2 regions of the Rhizobium arsenicireducens genome follow, and region 2 is predicted to be linked to the other one. Evidence: predicted binding sites of a transcription regulator. Region 2 holds the regulator's gene; the other holds the start of a gene.
What was found. Region 2 encodes PhoB, which activates phosphate uptake and scavenging genes when phosphate is short. Its sites were predicted from a motif close to TGTCATNNANCTGTCAT; they were not measured.
Positions count from the first base shown of each region.

Region 1 (9,126 bases), 380 kb from region 2:
GAGCACCGCCGTGCCGCCGGCATTGGTCGACAGATTGCCGCCGATGCGGCACGAGCCCTCCGAACCGAGCGACAGGGGGAAGAGACGGCCGCTCTCCTCGGCCGCCTTGCGGATGTCGGCGAGGATCGTGCCTCCATCGGCGACGATGACGTCCGCCACCGTGTCAATCTCGCGGATGCGGTTCATCCGTTCGAGCGAAAGCACGACGTCCGCGCCTCCCTCGCGCGGCACTTGGCCCCCGACATGGCCGGTGCGTCCGCCCGCCGGCACGATCGGCGTGCCCGTTTCGCTGGCAAGCTTGAGGATCGCGGAAACCTCCTGCGTTGAACTGGGCTTCAGCACTAACGGCGAGGTGCCGTGATAGAGACCCCGGCTCTCGATCAGGTAAGGCGCTATGTCGGCGGCCACGGTCAGCGCGTTCGCCTCGCCGACGATCGCCACGAAGGCTCTTAAAGTTTCGGGCAGGCTATCGCTTGCGCTCACTGTGTTCTCCTAGACGTCGCGGGGGGCGGCGGCGCGTTTCAGCCGGTCGTTGATGGCCTCGCCCAACCCGTGATCGGGGACGGGCGTGACGGCGATGCCTGTCGCACTGGTCTGGTCGGCGCGCTTGAGGTGGCCGAACAGGTTTGCGGCCGCTTCTGCGAGATTGCCAGAGGCACTGAGGTCGAGCACGGCTGCGGCCTTGTCGATCCCCTCGACCGGGCGGCTGCCGAAACGGATCAGCGCCTCGCCGGGCGAAACGCTTGTGGCATCGAGCCGGACATGGGCATTCGGCGCATAGTGCGAAGCCAGCATGCCGGGCGCCTCGATCGCCGCCGTCCCGGCCGCTTTGGGCCGCTCGACGGCAATCCCCGTGGCCGCCTCGATCGCCTCGACCGGTACGCCACCCGGCCGGAGCAGCCGGATCCGGCCGTCCTCGATCTTGAGGATCGTCGATTCGACGCCGACCGGGCAGGGGCCTCCGTCGATGACGAGGTCGATGCGGCCGCCGAGATCTGCCTCGACGTGATGCGCGGTGGTCGGGCTGATCCGCCCGGAGGAATTGGCGCTCGGCGCCGCGAGCGGCCGGCCGAAGGCGCGGATGAGCGCACCGGCAAAGCCTTTGGGGACGCGAATGCCGACGGTGTCGAGCCCGGCGGTCGCTAAGGGATGGATCGTGCTTTCCGCCTTCAGCGGCAGCACGAGCGTCAGCGGACCGGGCCAGAAGCGCTCGGCGAGCTTGCGTGACAGCGGATCGAATGCCGCGTAGCGTTCGGCCATTGCGAGGTCGGCCATGTGGCAGATCAGCGGATTGAAGCGCGGCCGGCCCTTGGTTTCGTAGATGCGGGCGATCGCGGCGGCATCTGTCGCGTCGGCGGCCAGGCCGTAGACCGTCTCCGTCGGTATCGCCACCGGGCAGGCCTTTGACAGAACGGCGGTCGCCGCATCGATCGCCGTGCCTTCGTCGGGGTCGATCGGGATGATCCGCGCCATGATCTGATGCCTTCCTGTTTCCGGTTTGTCCGTCCATAGCGCGACAGCGCCGGATCGATCAAATCCTCATTTTAGCGGACTGGCATGAATATCAGTAATATCTTAAATAGCTACTTAAAACATAGGGATACGCCAGTCGCTAAAACTTTATCCATCGGCGTAACCGAAAGAAAGAAATCTTGCGCCTATAGTCCCGCCACATTGAGCCTCTCGCCTACTCTCATCGGGGACCGGACCATGCAGCAAGCCAAGAACCCAGCCTCGAGCATCGCACTCCGCGTTGCTACTGCCATGCATCAGATGGGCATAGATGGGCTGCCGCGGAATTATGAGCTGGTGTACGAGGCCTATGCCGGCAGCAATCCGGAGCTGGTCCGCGAATTCATCGCGCTGGGCAAGAACAAGACCCAGGAAGCGCTGGACGCGCTCGGCCGCAAATACCTGCCGCACCATCACGAGGACGGCATCCTGAGCCGGCAGAACGGCCAAGTGCGCGCCGAAATGAGCAATTTCATCAGTTTGCTCAACCAGGAAAAGGTCTCGCTAACCGATTATGGCCGCCTGATCGGCCACGCTTCCAAGGCGATCATGACCGAGGATATCGACCATGTCGAACTCGGCCATTCGATCAAGGCGTTGAAGGCCGCGACCGAGCAGCGCGCCAACCAGAACAGCAATGTCGTGCGCGCCGTGGTTGAAAAGACTGTTGCCCTGGCCGACCTGCAGCGCGAGACGGAGGATGCCGAGGCGAAGAAGCTGGTCGATCCCTTGACCGGCCTTGCCAGCCGCCGGGCGTTCAACAGGGCGCTCGCCAAAGTCTATGCCAATGCGGAAATGCCGCTTCTCTGCGGCATGGTGATCGGCGAGATCGACGAATTCGCAAGGCTCTCGGAACTGATGGGACCGGCTGTCTCGGAGCGCTTCCTCAAGCAGGTCGCCAAGGTCGTGGAAGCGGTCGCCAGCGCCGAGGACCTTGCCTGCCGCTTCGACGGCGGACGCTTCGGCATGCTGCTCTATACGTCCGAGCAGGAAGAGGTGAACCGCATCGTCGATCTGGTCCGCTCCAAGCTCAACACCACGGTGGTCAACTCCGGCAATGGCCGTGCGCTCGGCCAGGTGCCGATGTCCTTCGGCATCTGCTTCTCGGAGCAAGCACCGAATGCCTTCGACTTCACCAATTTCGCCGAAAAGGCGCTCACCGCCTCCAAGGCGGCCGGCGGCAATACCGTCACCATCTACGGCGCCAACGATTACGTGCCGAAAGATTGGCTGATCTACAAGAAACAGCCGGTCGGCGGGTTCTGAGGTTCGGACGGGGGTTTTGTTGCCTGCAGGCTCGCGGATCTGTCGAACCCGACAGCGAAAGGGCGCGCCGCCACACGGACGCGTTCAATTCAAAGCCTGGCGATGATCTTGCGCAATTCTTCGTCGCGGGCTCCGAGCATCAGCACATTTTTCAGCGCCTCCTTCGGATCGTGCGTGCGAAACAACAGGCCGTTTTCCCGAATTGAGCGGTCGATCGTCATCGACCGTGTTTCCTTGTCCGGATGGATCGCGACGGCGAAATACATGCGCGCATAGTTCGGCCGGATATGTTGGAAGAACTGATCGGTACCGCCCACCTCGGCGAAGAAATTGGCGATATAGAACGCCCATTTGACGTCGGCATATTTGGCGAAGTTCGTTTTCGCCGCCGTCACGTGGCAATAGCCGAGATGCGGGCTGTTCTCGAGCGTTTTCTGGAAGACAAACTTGGGAAACTGGATCGAGCGGTGGAAGCTGTTGATGCGCTTGTGGGTCGTCTCTCCGGCCGCCTCCAGCTTGCGCGCGGTGCGCTGCGCCACTTCCTCATAGGTGAGATAGCGTTTTTCCTCCGGCAGCCAGTCTTCCCGATGGCGAGAGATGCGTCCGGTGCGCAGGAACTCGGTGTGTACCGCCTTGGTCGGCAGACCGGACCCGGCTGCAGGCTTTGGAGCAGCGAAATATCTCAGCTTCTGCATGGAATGGCTCTGATCCTAAGGCCGATGCGCCGAAAACACGGCACCGAGATTGACGACGATGCATCCTGACGGCCTTCGGTTTCGCGAAGCTTGCGCCAGTCGCACCTCGGATTGCCGCCGTCATCGCGGCCGCCGGATCGGGTATTCATGTCCCGAGGCGGTCCGCAGTTTCGGGCCCGTTCGCCTATCAGCCAGGCAGGCGCAAAGCGCAACCGACCGAACCCGATTGCGTTCAGCCACCGATCGTGGGACCGGACGGCCCGCTATCGTCTGCTCAAACAGATTCTTCTATTGTCGCCAACAGTTTTCGACTATCATCATTTTTCCGGCCTCTTGGTCGGTCCGGAAGCGCATTTCAGCTAAGTGCATGCACGAGAAAACGCAGGGATGGAGAACTGAGATGAAAAACAAGATGAAGCGCTGGGCCGCCGTCGTGCTGGCCTCCGCAGTCGTCATGACGAGCTACGTACCTAGCCAGGCAGCCATGCCCCTTCCGGCTCCGGTCGTGAAGGCGCCGACCGACGCCACCAATGTCGAATACCGCCGTCGCCCGCCCTACTACTACCGCGGCTACCGCGGTTATCGTAGCTATCGCCCGGGCTATCGCTATCACAATGGCTACTGGTTCCCGCTGGGGGCCTTTGCCGCGGGTGCCATCATTGGCGGCGCCCTTTCAGCACCGAGTGCCCCGCGCGCGGGCGGCATCAATCCGAAGCACTATCAGTGGTGTGCCAACCGCTATCGGTCCTACGATGCTCGTAGCAACACGTTCCAGCCGTATAACGGTCCTCGCAAGCGTTGCTATTCGCCTTACTACTAAGCCTTAGAGCCTAGTTCAGAGATGCACGAATGCCCGGTCCTTGACCGGGTATTCGTATTTTTTTGGGTCGAAAGGCGCGCCCGTCTCGACGCGCCTTTCGACATGCCTGCGACCGGGATCAACCGATCAGTGCGTTGTCCTCACGCTTGATAGCGACGACCGTCGAGCGCGGCAGCTTGCCTTCACCGTCCGGGAACGGAGCATCGGGGTGCTGGATGCCGACGAACATCGTACGCTTGTCGGCCGACCAGGTCATGCCGGTGACTTCCGAGCCCTTCGGGCCGGTGAGGAAGCGCTCGATGCGCCCTGTCGCCGGATCGCCGGCGAGCATCTGGTTGTTGCCCTGGCCGGCGAACTCGCCCTCATTGCTGTCCTCCCCGTCGGTCTGGATCCATAACAGGCCGGTTGAGTTGAACATCATGCCGTCGGGCGAATTGAACATGTTGCCGGAGTTGATGTTGGACGAGCCGGCATAGGCGTCGTCCTTGTGCACGTCCGGATTGCCAGCCATGCAGAACAGGTCCCACTTGAACTTGGCATCGGCATGGTCGTCGTTCTCCGGATACCAGCGGACGATCTGACCATATTCATTTTTCTCGCGCGGATTGACCGCATCGACCGCCATGGGGTCGCCGCCGGCATTGGCGCGCAGCTTGCCGTCCTTGACTTCGCCGCGGCGGCTGTTGTTGGTCAGCGCGCAATAGGCTTCGATGGCGACCGGGTTGATCGCGACCCATTCCGGGCGGTCCATGGTGGTGGCGCCGACCTTGGAGGCCGCCTGGCGGGTGAAGACGCAGATTTCATCCATCTTCATGCCGGTCGATTCGGGCGTCAGCGCGAACCATTCGCCCATGCCGTCCTCGGCGAACTTGGCGACGAAGAGCGTGCCTTCATCGAGCAGCTTGGACGTGTCGCCGCCCGGCACATAGATGCCGCTCGAGACGAACTTGTAGAGGAACTCGCCCCGCTCGTCGTCGCCCATGTAGACGACCACGCGACCGTCGCGTGCGATCACGACAGCGGCGTTTTCATGCTTGATGCGGCCGAGCGCGGTGCGCTTGACCGGGGTCGAGGAGGCATCTGACGGATCGATTTCGACGACATAGCCGGCACGGCGCGGTTCGTTCGGGTTCTTCGCGACGTCAAAGCGCTCATCGAACTTTTCATAGGCATAGCGGGTCTCGGCGGCGATGCCGTAGCGCTTGTAGTCGTCGGGCAGCTTGAAGGTGGCGTCGGTCGTGCCGAAATAGCCGTTGAAGTTCTCTTCGCAGGTGAGATAGGTGCCCCACGGCGTCTTGCCTGCGCCGCAGTTGTTGAAGGTCCCGAGACAGTCGGTGCCGTTCGGGTCGGCTTCCGTCTTGACGAGATCGGAGCCGGCGGCCGGACCGGACAGCTTCATCGGCGTATTGTGGTGGATGCGGCGGTTGAACGGGCTGTCGAGCACGATGTCCCAGCCGTTTTCCCCTTCCGCCACTTCCATGACCGTGACGCCCTGCAGGTTCTGCAGGATCTTGACGTCGTCGGCGCTGGCCGGAACGCCCTTTTCGGTGTGCGGCAGGTTGATCTCGGGATTGACGTATTCGTGGTTGACGGCGATCACCTGACGGTCGCCGACGAGGAACAGTTCCATGCCGTCGGTGTTTTCACCGAAGACCTTGTCAGAATTCTCGAGGCTGACGCCCTTGGCCGCATCGACATCCGGGACGTTGGAAAACAGCGGCTGACCCCATTTGGCCAGCGGCTTCCAGACATAGCCTTCCGGGACATGCACGGTGGCGTCGGTTGCGATCGGGATCGGCTTGAAGGCGAAGCGCGAGGCGGCGGCTTCCTGTGCCTGGACCGAGGTCGAGGACATCAGGTTGGCGGCGGTGCCGAGTGTGCCAAGGGCAGCGGCAGCCGAGCCGAAGGCCAGAACGCCGCCGAGGAAGCCACGGCGTGAAAGGGCTGCTTCAACGATACGGTCGAAATCGGTTTCCGCCGGAGGTGGGTTTTGCAGTTCGTCCCATTCGTCCCAGGACAGGTCATTCTTGTTCACATCGCTCATGGCTCGCTCCTTGGTTGGGGAAAGATTCCAACCTCCGGTTAAACGGACTGCACGACAGTCCTGTGACGAACTGCGCCATTCACACAGCAAAGCAGTCTGGCTGCACGCGGGTGACGACGAAGGCGTCGGTCGATGGGGGAGGCCGGATGCGGCCGTGATGACAGCGGTGAGCGATCCGCCGGGCGTCCACGAACTGCCCTTCTGCGTCTGCGCGGCCGAGGACATACGAAAGGCCCAGTGGTTCGAAAATGTCCGGATTTGATTGTATCTGCCATTGCCAAGTCTGTTGCTCGCCCTAGCTTCGCAGAAGCGCTCCAAACACTGCGGGCGGCGTTCTTCCGCGCAAAACGGTTTGACGTTTACGTAAAAATCAATTAGCCAAATCGACACGTTTCCGCCGCTGCCGCGAGGCCGGCCGTGCGGTAAACCGCCAGTCGCAAGCAGGAGGAGCATGCCCATGTACAAGGCGCCGGTCGACGAAATCGCGTTTACCCTCAAGCATGTCGCCGGAATGGCCGAAGCGCTCGAACAGGGCCGGCTCGGCGATCTGAGCGACGACCTCGTCGATGCCATCCTGGCGGAAGCCGGCCGTTTCGCCTCTGACGAAGTGGCGCCGCTCGCCGAGATCGGTGACAAGCAGGGCGCCCGCATGGTCGATGGCAAGGTTCTCGTGCCGGACGGCTGGGCCGACCTTTATCGCCACTGGGCCGAAGGCGGCTGGAACGCGCTTGTCGCGCCTGAGGAATTCGGCGGGCAGGCCCTGCCGCACATGCTCAACGTGGCAGCACTGGAAATGTGGAATTCCGGCTCCATGGCCTTCGCGCTCGGCCCGACGCTCACCATGGGCGCCTCGGAAGCCCTGGCCACGCACGGCAGCGCCGCGCTCAAGGAAAAGTTCCTGCACAAGATGGTGTCCGGCGAGTGGACCGCGTCGATGAACCTGACCGAGCCGCATGCCGGCTCCGACCTCGGCGTGATGAAGTCGCGCGCCGAGCGCCGCGACGACGGCAGCTACCGCATCTTCGGCCAGAAGATCTTCATCACCTGGGGCGAGCACGAGATCACCGAAAACATCGTCCACCTGGTTCTTGCCCGTCTGCCCGACGCGCCGGCCGGCACGCGCGGCATCTCGCTCTTCCTCGTGCCCAAGTTCCTGGTGAACGACGACGGCTCGATCGGCGCCCGCAACGACCTGCATTGCCATTCGCTCGAGCACAAGCTCGGCATCCACGGCTCGCCGACCTGCACGATGATCTATGGCGACGGCAAGTTCGGCGATGAACCGGGCGCCATTGGATACCTGATCGGCGAGGAGAACAAGGGCCTCGCCTGCATGTTCACGATGATGAACAATGCCCGCCTCGCGGTCGGCATGCAGGGCGTGGCGATCTGCGAAGCCGCCACCCAGAAGGCGGTCGAATATGCCAGGGAACGCACCCAGGGCAAGGCGCCCGGCTGGACCGGGGCCGGCATGAGCCCGATCATCGAGCATCCGGACGTTGCCCGCACGCTGATCACCATGAAGGCGCTGACCCAAGGCTCGCGCGCCATCTGCTATTCCTGCGCCCATGCCATTGACATGTCGCACCACACGGTCGGCGCGGACGCGAAGAGGTGGGCCGAGCGCGGCGCGCTTCTGACCCCGATCGCCAAGTCCTTCGCCACCGATGCCGGCGTCGACGTCGCGTCCATGGGCATCCAGGTGCATGGCGGCATGGGCTTCATCGAGGAGACGGGTGCCGCCCGTTACCTGCGCGACGCCCGCATCGCCCCGATCTATGAAGGCACCAACGGCATCCAGGCCGCCGACCTCGTCACCCGCAAGCTTCCCCTGTCGGAGGGCGCCCAGGTGCGCGGTTTCATCGCCGAGCTGAAGGAGATCGCCCAGGCAGTGCGCGCCTCCAACCTCGAAGGCTTCGGCACCACCGCCGACCGCCTCGATGCGAGCCTCGCCGATCTCGAGGACACCACGGAATGGCTGCTCGCCCGCCTGGCTGAAGGCAATGCCGCCGCGGCTCTGGCCGGCGCCACCCCTTACCAGCGTCTGTTCGGCCTGGCGCTGACCGGAACCTATCTCGCCAAGGGTGCGCTCGCCGACGAGGACCACGGCCGCGACAACCGCATCGCTCTGTGCCGCTTCGCCGCCGAGAACCTCATCGCCGAGACCGCGGCCCTCAAGGACCGCGTCGTCAACGGCGAGGCGAGCCTGACGGCGGCGCGTGTGTTTTTCGCTTGAGACCCCTCCCCACAAGGGGGAGAGGCTTAAGTGCCGCTGCCGTTTGAGGGGTGCGGAAAGCTCGCCCCGGATTTTCTCCCCCCTTGTGGGGGAGATGGCCGGCAGGCCAGAGGGGGAATTCGTTTGAACCGGCCTCCCTCATCGGGAGTGCGACACCAACTGGGAACATACCCATGACCGACCATATCCTGATCGAACGGCCGCAAGCCTATCCCGGCGTGCTGGTGATCCGCTTCAACCGTCCGGAAAAGAAGAACGCCATCACGCAAGCCATGTATGGGCGCATGACCGAAGGTCTGCTCGAGGCGGAGGATGACGCGGGCATCCACGCCGTCGCCTTTCTCGGCACCGAGGGCTGTTTCTCGGCCGGCAACGACATGGCCGACTTCCTCGCCTTCGCCATGGCGGGCGCCGTCGGCGAGCCGGCCGCCTTCGGTTTCCTGAAAGCCCTGTGGAGCGTGTCCAAGCCGGTCGTCTCCGGCGTCGACGGCCTTGCCATCGGCATCGGCACGACGATCCAGATGCATTGCGACCTGACGATCGCCTCCGATCG
Region 1 is NZ_CAXHYK020000001.1:2,451,492-2,460,617, reverse strand. Features, by position in the region: gene ACWPVA_RS12330 (FAD-binding oxidoreductase) at 1-483, opposite strand, end outside; gene ACWPVA_RS12325 (L-threonylcarbamoyladenylate synthase) at 493-1,473, opposite strand; gene ACWPVA_RS12320 (GGDEF domain-containing protein) at 1,711-2,778, shown strand; gene ACWPVA_RS12315 (DUF6656 family protein) at 2,868-3,473, opposite strand; gene ACWPVA_RS12310 (BA14K family protein) at 3,874-4,293, shown strand; gene ACWPVA_RS12305 (PhoX family protein) at 4,412-6,337, opposite strand; gene ACWPVA_RS12300 (acyl-CoA dehydrogenase) at 6,795-8,573, shown strand; gene ACWPVA_RS12295 (crotonase/enoyl-CoA hydratase family protein) at 8,747-9,126, shown strand, end outside.
Region 1: the regulator PhoB is predicted to act here: its motif matches at 6,389-6,405, upstream of ACWPVA_RS12305 (PhoX family protein).

Region 2 (9,126 bases):
ACCGGCTACAAGGCCTTTACCCAGACCATGGTCTCGATCGAGATCGATCTTTCCTCGCAGGAACTCGACCGCGAAGATCTCATGGGCGCCAACTGGCGCAATCTGGTGCGGGACGCGATGCGCGAACGGATCGGCGAGTTGCCGCGCTCGGATGAGCGCGACTATTTCAACATGTTCACTTCCTCGGCGCCGTTCCTGGTGCGCGATGCGGTAATGGCAAATCCGTCGCTGCTGGAGAAGAAGCACACCTATTTGATCCCCTTGTCAGACCCTCTTGATCAGCTTTCCAAGGGCGAGATCGACCGTAACACGCCGGCCAACCAGCGCCGGGTGAACGATCAGCAGATCGGATGGTATGACCAACTCGTGTCCAGCGGTGTTATTTCCCGGCCGTTCAACTGGGGCCTGTTCTTCAATTCCGACAGTCGGTTTCCAGAGCTGGCTGGCTTGGCCGGCGCGATATCCGGTTCTTTCTGGCTGCTGCTGGTATGTCTCGTAATCAGCCTGCCGGTCGGCATTGCCGCAGCCATCTATCTCGAGGAATTTGCGCCTAAGAACAAGTTCACTGACCTGATTGAGATCAACATCAACAACCTTGCCGCCGTGCCCTCGGTCGTCTTCGGTCTGCTAGGCCTCGCGGTGTTCCTCGGCTGGTTTGGCCTGCCCCGTTCGGCTCCCTTGGTCGGCGGGCTTGTGCTGTCGTTGATGACCCTGCCCACGATCATCATCGTGACCCGTGCCTCGCTAAAATCCGTCCCCTCGTCGATCCGGGAGGCAGCGCTCGGCGTCGGCGCATCCAAACACGAGGCGATCTTCCATCACATCCTGCCATTGTCGATGCCGACGATCATGACCGGCACGATCATCGGCCTTGCCCAGGCGCTCGGCGAAACGGCGCCGCTTTTGTTGATCGGCATGAACGCCTTCATCACAAGCCCACCGGACGGACTGTTCGAAGCCTCGACCGCCCTTCCGACCCAGATCTATATCTGGGCCGACAGTCCGGAACGAGGTTTCGTCGCCCGGACGTCCGCCGCGATTCTCGTTCTCCTGGGCTTTCTGGTGCTCATGAATGGCATCGCAATTTTCCTCCGGCAGCGTTTTGAGCGCCGATGGTAGATGGAGTAAGGCTTATGAACGTGATGTCGGAAGCAGCAGTTGAACAGGCGCTGGATAAGAAGATGACTGACGCTAAATTTAAAATGGTCGGAAAAGACGTTTCAGTTTATTACAGCGAAAAGCGTGCCCTTTTCGACGTGAATTTGGGTATCAGGCTCAACACCGTGACGGCGCTGATCGGTCCCTCCGGTTGTGGCAAGTCGACATTCCTGCGGACGCTCAACCGCATGAATGATACAATCGACGGATGCCGGATGACCGGCAGCATCACACTTGATGATCAGGATATCTACGATCCTTCGATCGACGTGGTCGAGCTGCGTGCCCGTGTCGGCATGGTCTTCCAGAAGCCGAACCCGTTCCCGAAGTCGATCTACGAAAACATTGCCTACGGCCCACGCATTCATGGTCTGGCCCGCAACAAGGCCGACATGGACCAGATCGTCGAGACCAGCCTGCAGAAGGCGGGTCTGTGGAACGAGGTCAAGGACCGCTTGCAGGAGTCCGGCACCGGCCTCTCCGGTGGCCAGCAGCAGCGTCTGTGCATTGCCCGCGCGATTGCCGTCAGCCCGGAAGTGATCCTGATGGACGAACCCTGCTCGGCGCTCGACCCGATCGCGACCGCCAAGGTCGAGGAGTTGATCCACGAACTGCGCGCCAACTTTACCATCGTCATCGTTACCCACTCGATGCAGCAGGCCGCCCGCGTGTCGCAGCGCACCGCAATGTTCCACCTTGGCCTGCTGGTCGAGGAAAACGACACGGACAAGATGTTCACCAATCCGGACGATCAGCGTACCCAGGACTACATCATGGGCCGTTTCGGCTGAGCCGGCGCTTCCTTCCGGGCGGATACCAAATTCAAGGACAACGAACATGTCGCCATCGCATATCTACACGGCCTATGACGAAGAACTGAAATACCTGATGCGCCGCATCACCGAGATGGGCGGCCTTGCCGAACAGATGGTGGCCGACAGCGTGCGTGCGCTGGTCAACTCCGACGCGGCGCTGGCACAGAAGGTCATTTCCGACGACGTGCTGATGGATGCCGCCGAGCTGGAGATCGGCGACAAGGCGATCGTCACCATCGCGCGCCGCCAGCCGGTCGCAGCTGACCTTCGCGAGATCATCGGCGCGCTGCGCATCGCCAACGACCTGGAACGGGTCGGCGACCTCGGCAAGAGCAATGCCAAGCGCGTCATGGCCATTCAGACGACCGGCGTGCCGCGAAAGCTGGCCCGCGGTCTCGAGCACTTGAGCGAACTGGCCCTTATCCAGCTCAAGGAAGTGCTCGACGTCTACAACACCCGGTCGGCAGAAAAGGCGAAATCCATCCGCGACCGGGACGAGGAAATCGACGCCATGTACACCTCGCTGTTCCGCGAGCTGCTGACCTACATGATGGAAGATCCGCGCAACATCACCAGTTGCACCCATCTTCTCTTCTGCGCCAAGAACATCGAGCGCATCGGCGACCATGCGACCAACATCGCCGAGACGATCTATTACATGGCCACGGGTGCCCAGCCCGAAGGCGAGCGCCCGAAGGATGACTTGACCTCTTCCGTCGGCGCCATCACCGAGTAATCCGACCGCATTCGAAAGGTTATCGATACCGATGCTGCCAAAGATCGCTGTCGTCGAGGACGAGGAAGCCCTGAGCGTACTCCTGCGCTATAATCTCGAGGCGGAGGGCTACGAGGTCGAAACGATATTACGGGGTGACGAAGCGGAACTTCGCCTGCAGGAGCGGGTCCCCGACCTCCTGATCCTCGACTGGATGCTGCCGGGCGTATCCGGAATTGAGCTCTGCCGTCGTCTGCGCATGCGTCCTGAAACCGAGCGCCTGCCCATCATCATGCTGACGGCGCGTGGCGAAGAGAGCGAGCGTGTCCGCGGACTTGCGACCGGGGCGGACGACTATGTCGTCAAGCCGTTTTCGACACCGGAACTGATGGCGCGCGTCAGGGCCATGCTGCGGCGCGCCCGTCCGGAAGTCTTGTCCAGCGTGCTCCGTTGCGGCGACATCGAACTCGACCGCGAAACGCATCGCGTCCACCGCAAGAGCCGGGAAGTGCGACTCGGTCCAACAGAATTCCGCTTGCTGGAGTTCCTGATGGCATCGCCCGGCCGCGTCTTCTCGCGTTCGCAATTGCTGGACGGGGTTTGGGGGCACGACATCTATGTCGATGAGCGCACCGTCGACGTACACGTAGGGCGCCTGCGCAAAGCGCTCAATTTTGCCAATTCGCAGGACGTCATTCGTACGGTCCGCGGCGCCGGTTATTCGATGGAAGCCTGACGGCTGGGCCGTTTCTGGCAGTCAAACAAAAAACGGGCCTCTGTGGCCCGTTTTGCGTTTCGATGCGGGGAGAGACAGCGCTCAGCGCGCTGCCGAATTGGCTGCCTTGCGACGCTCGCCAACCGGCTGGTAAGCCATTTTGGCGTGGTAGCTGCAATAGGGCGAGGCGTCGGCGGATTCGCAGCCGCAGAAGTGGAAATCGTCCTTCATCGGGTCACCGATCGGCCATTTGCAGGTGCGCTCGGTGAGTTCAGTCAGTACCAGTTTGCGCGAGATCGGCAGGATGACATTGCCGGCCGGGGAGATTTTGATCTCTTCGACGCCGTCGATCTCGACCTCTTCCTTGAGCATGTTGGCGCCAGCGGCGCGGGTGACCGTGCGGGTCGTGACGCGCGAAGCATAGCTCGGCGTGCGCGGTTCCGATGCCGGGCGCTTTGCGGCCCGCGTCGCCGCGGAATTGCCGCCGGCCTTGGCTCGGCCCGGAAGGTTCAACCGGTGAACCTTGCCGATGACGGCGTTGCGGCTGACGCCGCCTAGTTGTGCTGCGATCTGGCTCGCGCTCAAGCCTTCGGCCCAAAGGCGCTTCAGTTTCTCGACGCGTTCATCCGTCCAGTTCATGCCGTTATCTCTCCGCCGCTCGCGATGCATGATGGCAGAATCGTTCACCCTTGCTTCGGAATGATCCGAAACAAACCCGCCTCGATACTGTCGGTGACTGGTTCCGCCGCATGCAGTTTCTTTATTGACTGTTAACCTAGTGCCGGGCTGACTCCGTGACAAGAGTTGGGCGAATCATCGCGAATTGATTTTGGAGTTTTCCCCAACTTGCTACCCTGGCGCGTCGCGTCCGTGCTTTTGGTCGAGTCTCGATCGTCTTGCCTGCGCGGTCGAAAATTCAGGTGCGGCGCGCTGTTTCGTTGACAGGCAAGGCCGAAATGCTGATAGTGCCCCCGCCGCCGCAAGGCGGCATTTTTGATTTTTTGGGGCCGCGGTCGCCCGCGAAATCAGAAGCATCCGTAGTCCCGTCAAGCCCTCCCGAAGGAGTGTTTTATCATGGTCGAAGCCTCGCCCCTCTATCAGACCTATATGCGCGCGCCCTTGCGGTTCGAGCGAGGAGAGGGTGTTTGGCTCCTGACCGAGGGTGGCGAACGCTATCTCGACTTCGCAGCTGGCGTCGCGGTCAATTCGCTCGGCCATGCCCATCCGCATCTGATCGAGGCACTGACGACGCAGGCCGGCAAGGTCTGGCACCTGTCAAACCTCTATGACGTTCCTGGCCAGGAGACGCTCGGTCGCCGCCTGACCGAGGCGACGTTTGCCGATCGGGTCTTCTTCACCAATTCGGGCGCCGAGGCGCTCGAATGTGCGATCAAGACGGCGCGCCGCTATCAGTTCGTCAAGGGCCATCCCGAGCGCTTCCATATCATCACCTTCGAAGGCGCCTTCCATGGCCGGACGATCGCCACCATTGCGGCCGGCGGCCAGGAGAAATACCTGGAGGGCTTCGGCCCGAAGGCGCCCGGCTTCGACCAGGTCCCGTTCGGCGACCTGGATGCGGTCAAGGCGGCGATCACCGAGGAAACGGCCGCGATCCTGATCGAGCCGGTGCAGGGCGAGGGCGGCTTGCGCGCCGCTTCCAATGAATTCCTGCGGGCGCTGCGCCAGATCTGTGACGACAACGGCCTGTTGCTTGTCCTTGACGAGGTCCAGTGCGGCGTCGGCCGTACCGGCAAGTTGTTCGCTTACGAATGGGCAGGCATCACGCCGGACATCATGGCCGTCGCCAAGGGCATCGGCGGTGGTTTCCCGCTCGGCGCCTGCCTTGCGACGGAAGAAGCGGCCAGTGGCATGAAGGCGGGTACCCATGGCTCGACCTATGGCGGCAATCCGCTCGCCATGGCTGTTGGCAATGCCGTGCTCGACGTCGTGCTGGCCGATGGCTTCCTTGACCATGTACGCGACGTTGCGCTGATCTTCCGCCAGGGTCTCGCCTCGCTCAAGGATCGTTATCCCGACATCATCGAGGAAATCCGGGGTGAGGGCTTGATGCTCGGCATCAAGGCCAAGGTGGCGAACACCGACCTGCTGATGGCAATGCGCGAGGAACATGTTCTCGGCGTTCCCGCGGGCGACAATGTCATTCGCCTTCTGCCTCCGCTCATCGTCACCGTCGACGAGGCGCGGGAGGGGCTGAAGCGTATCGAACAGGCGGCCGAGCATTTGCATAGCAAGCTCGCATCGGCGTCATCGAACTAGGGCAGGTAAGCAAGAATGGCATCTCCGAAGCATTTTCTCGATCTCTCCGCCATGACGGCACCCGACCTCCGGCTGATCCTGGAGGACGCGAAAACCCGCAAGCAGGCGACCAAGGCCGGCGCGGCAGAAAAGCCGCTTGCCGGCAAGATGCTGGCGATGATCTTCGAAAAGCCGTCGACCCGCACCCGCGTCTCCTTCGATGTGGGCATGCGCCAGCTCGGCGGCGAGACGCTGTTTCTGTCTGGCACCGAAATGCAGCTCGGCCGCGCCGAAACAATCGGCGACACGGCCAAGGTCCTGTCGCGCTATGTCGACGCGATCATGATCCGCACCACCGATCATTCGCGCCTGCTGGAAATGGCCGAGCACGCCACGGTGCCGGTGATCAATGCGCTGACCGACAGCACCCACCCTTGCCAGATCATGGCCGACGTGATGACCTTTGAGGAACATCGCGGCCCGATCAAAGGCAAGACCGTTGCCTGGACCGGCGACGGCAACAATGTCCTGCATTCACTGGTCGAGGGCTCGGCCCGTTTCGGCTACCGGATGAACATGGCCGTGCCGCTTGGTTCCGAGCCGGACGACAAGATCCTCAACTGGGCGCGCAACAATGGCGGCGAGATCATGCTGTGCCATGACGCGGAGCGCGCCGTTGCCGGTGCGGATGCCGTGGTCACCGATACTTGGATCTCGATGAACCAGGAACACAAGGCGCGCGGCCACAATGTCTTTCAGCCGTTCCAGGTCAATGCGGCGCTGATGAAGCAGGCGGCCCCGGACGCGCTGTTCATGCACTGCCTGCCCGCCCACCGCGGCGAGGAGGTGACCGACGAGGTGATCGACGGCCCTCAGTCGGTCGTGTTCGACGAGGCGGAAAACCGTCTGCATGCCCAGAAGTCCATCCTGGCGTGGTGCCTCGGCGCTATCTGATCAACGCCGGCGCAAAAAGGGGGACGGATTGCGCGGCGAGGCCTGTCCTCTTGCCACGCTTGATCTTTTTCCGTCCGGTTCCCATGTGTGCCGTTGAAAAAGAGGCCTTGCGCCTCGCTATGTTCGAGCGCCAAGGCGCCAGGAGTGAAATGATGACGAACAGGCCTGCCGAGCTTGGCGAATTCGGTTTCGCCGGTGATGACCGGGTTGTGCCCTTCCAGGTGGAGGGGCTCGACGTGCGCGGTCGCGCCGTGCAGATCGGTCCCTTGCTGAATACCATTCTCGCGCGCCACGACTATCCCGAGCCGGTAGCCCGGCTGCTGGCCGAGGCGATCGTGCTGACGGTGCTGATAGGCACCTCGCTGAAATTCGAGGGCAAGTTCACCGTGCAGACCAAGAGCGACGGTCCGGTCGACCTGCTGGTCGCCGACTTCGCCTCGCCGGAAAACGTCCGAGCCTATGCCCGCTTCGACGAGGAGCGGTTGGCGGAAGCGGTCGCTGCCGGTCTCACCTCGCCTGAACAGCTACTGGGTGCGGGCGTGCTGGCGCTCACCATCGACCAGGGCAATTTCATGCAGCCCTATCAGGGCATCGTGCCGCTCGACGGCGCCTCGCTCGAGGACATCGCCGGGGTCTATTTCCGCCAGTCGGAGCAGATCCCGACGCGGGTTCGCCTCGGTGCCGCCGAGTTCTTCGATCGCGACGAGGAAGGTCGGCCGCGCCGCACCTGGCGGGCCGGCGGGCTGATCGCGCAGTTCCTGCCCGAGGCACCGGAGCGCATACGCCATTCCGACCTGCATGGCGGCGATGGCGACAATGGAGAGAGACCGCACTCGGACGACGATGCCTGGGCGGAAGCGCGCATGCTGGTCGACACGATCGACGCCGACGAGCTGACCGATCCGCAAATCGGCGCGGAACGGCTGCTTTACCGTCTGTTCCACGAGCGCGGCGTTCGGGTCTACGAGCCTCACGCCGTCTACGATCGCTGCAGTTGCTCGCGCGAAAAGATCAAGGGCGTGCTGTCGAGCTTCTCTCAGGAAGAGATCGATGCCAGCCAGACGGATGGCGCCATTACGGTGACCTGCGAGTTCTGCTCGACCACCTATCGCTACGAGGCGGCGGAAGTCGTGAACGCCTGAGCAAGGGCGAGAATGTGAAATAGGGTGACGGCAGGGCGAAGGCCCTGCCGTTGTCAGTTCAGCACGCGCAGCATTCCCGGTGCATCGAGCGAAAAGGCCGGTATGGCGACGTCGAAGATCTCGCCGTCATCGGATTCCATCTGGTAATGCCCGAACATCATACCAGACGGCGTGTCGAGCGGGCAGCCCGAGGAATATTCATAGGTATCGCCGGGTCTCAGGCGCGGTTGCTCGCCGATAACGCCCGGCCCGTGCACTTCGTCGACCTGGCCGTTCTGGTCGGTGATGTTCCAGTAGCGGTGCATGAGGCGAACGGATGCCGCGGAGTGGTTCGCGATCACGATGCGATAGCCCCAGACATAGCGGCTGTCTTCCGGATCGGATTGCTCCTCCAGGTAATAGGGTTCGACACTGACCTCGATGTCGCGTGTCACGGCGCGGTACATGCACTGGACCTTTTCAAAGCATCACTAAACATAGCTTACAGCATGGCGTGATGAGGAAAAAATACAAGCGCGCCGGCCTGCCAAAGCGTCCGGCGTCGCGCACATTTTGTTGTTAATGCTAACCGTTGGGGTTAAGGACCTCGGTCCGAGCGCGCAAGCCGCGTGCCCGGACTTTTCTAGGTCATTGCAGGCCAGGAACGGCGCTCAGGCGCCGACGCTTGCCATGGCGCGGGCAAAATCCTCAAGCAGGTCCTGCGTATCCTCGATGCCGCAGGAAAGACGTACCGTGCCGCCGGACATGCCGAGTTCGGCCCGTGCCTCGTCCGTCAGGTTCTTGTGCGTCGTCGTGGCCGGATGGGTAATCAGGCTCTTGGCATCGCCGAGATTGTTGGAAATCTTGACGATCTCCAGCGCGTTCTGCAGCTTGAAGGCCGCGTCCTTGCCGCCCTTCATCTCGAAGGCGACGAGCGTCGAACCGCCGGTCATCTGCTTGGCGACGATGTCGGCCTGCGGATGGTCGGCGCGACCGGGATAGATCACCTTGGCGACCTGCGGCTGCTCGGCCAGGAAGTCGGCGATCGCTGCGGCATTGGCCGTCTGCTGCTTGACGCGCAGCGGCAGGGTCTCGACGCCCTTCAGCAGCGTCCAGGCGTTGAACGGCGACATGGCCGGACCGGTATGGCGGAAATAGTCCTGCAGGTTCTCGGTGATCCAGTCCTTCGACGAGAGCACGACGCCGCCGAGGCAGCGGCCCTGACCGTCGATATGCTTGGTTGCCGAATAGACCACCACATGGGCGCCGAGTTCGAGCGGCTTCTGGAAGAGGGGGGTGGCAAAGACATTGTCGACGATCAGCGTGGCGCCGACCTGGTCGGCGAGCTTGGCGACGCCGGCGATGTCGACGACTTCGAGCGTCGGATTGGTC
Region 2 is NZ_CAXHYK020000001.1:2,830,794-2,839,919, reverse strand. Features, by position in the region: gene pstA (phosphate ABC transporter permease PstA) at 1-1,119, shown strand, start outside; gene pstB (phosphate ABC transporter ATP-binding protein PstB) at 1,134-1,949, shown strand; gene phoU (phosphate signaling complex protein PhoU) at 1,996-2,709, shown strand; gene phoB (phosphate regulon transcriptional regulator PhoB) at 2,741-3,424, shown strand; gene ACWPVA_RS14110 (GcrA family cell cycle regulator) at 3,506-4,042, opposite strand; gene ACWPVA_RS14105 (acetylornithine transaminase) at 4,478-5,680, shown strand; gene argF (ornithine carbamoyltransferase) at 5,696-6,613, shown strand; gene ACWPVA_RS14095 (Hsp33 family molecular chaperone) at 6,766-7,755, shown strand; gene apaG (Co2+/Mg2+ efflux protein ApaG) at 7,809-8,201, opposite strand; gene ACWPVA_RS14085 (O-succinylhomoserine sulfhydrylase) at 8,406-9,126, opposite strand, start outside.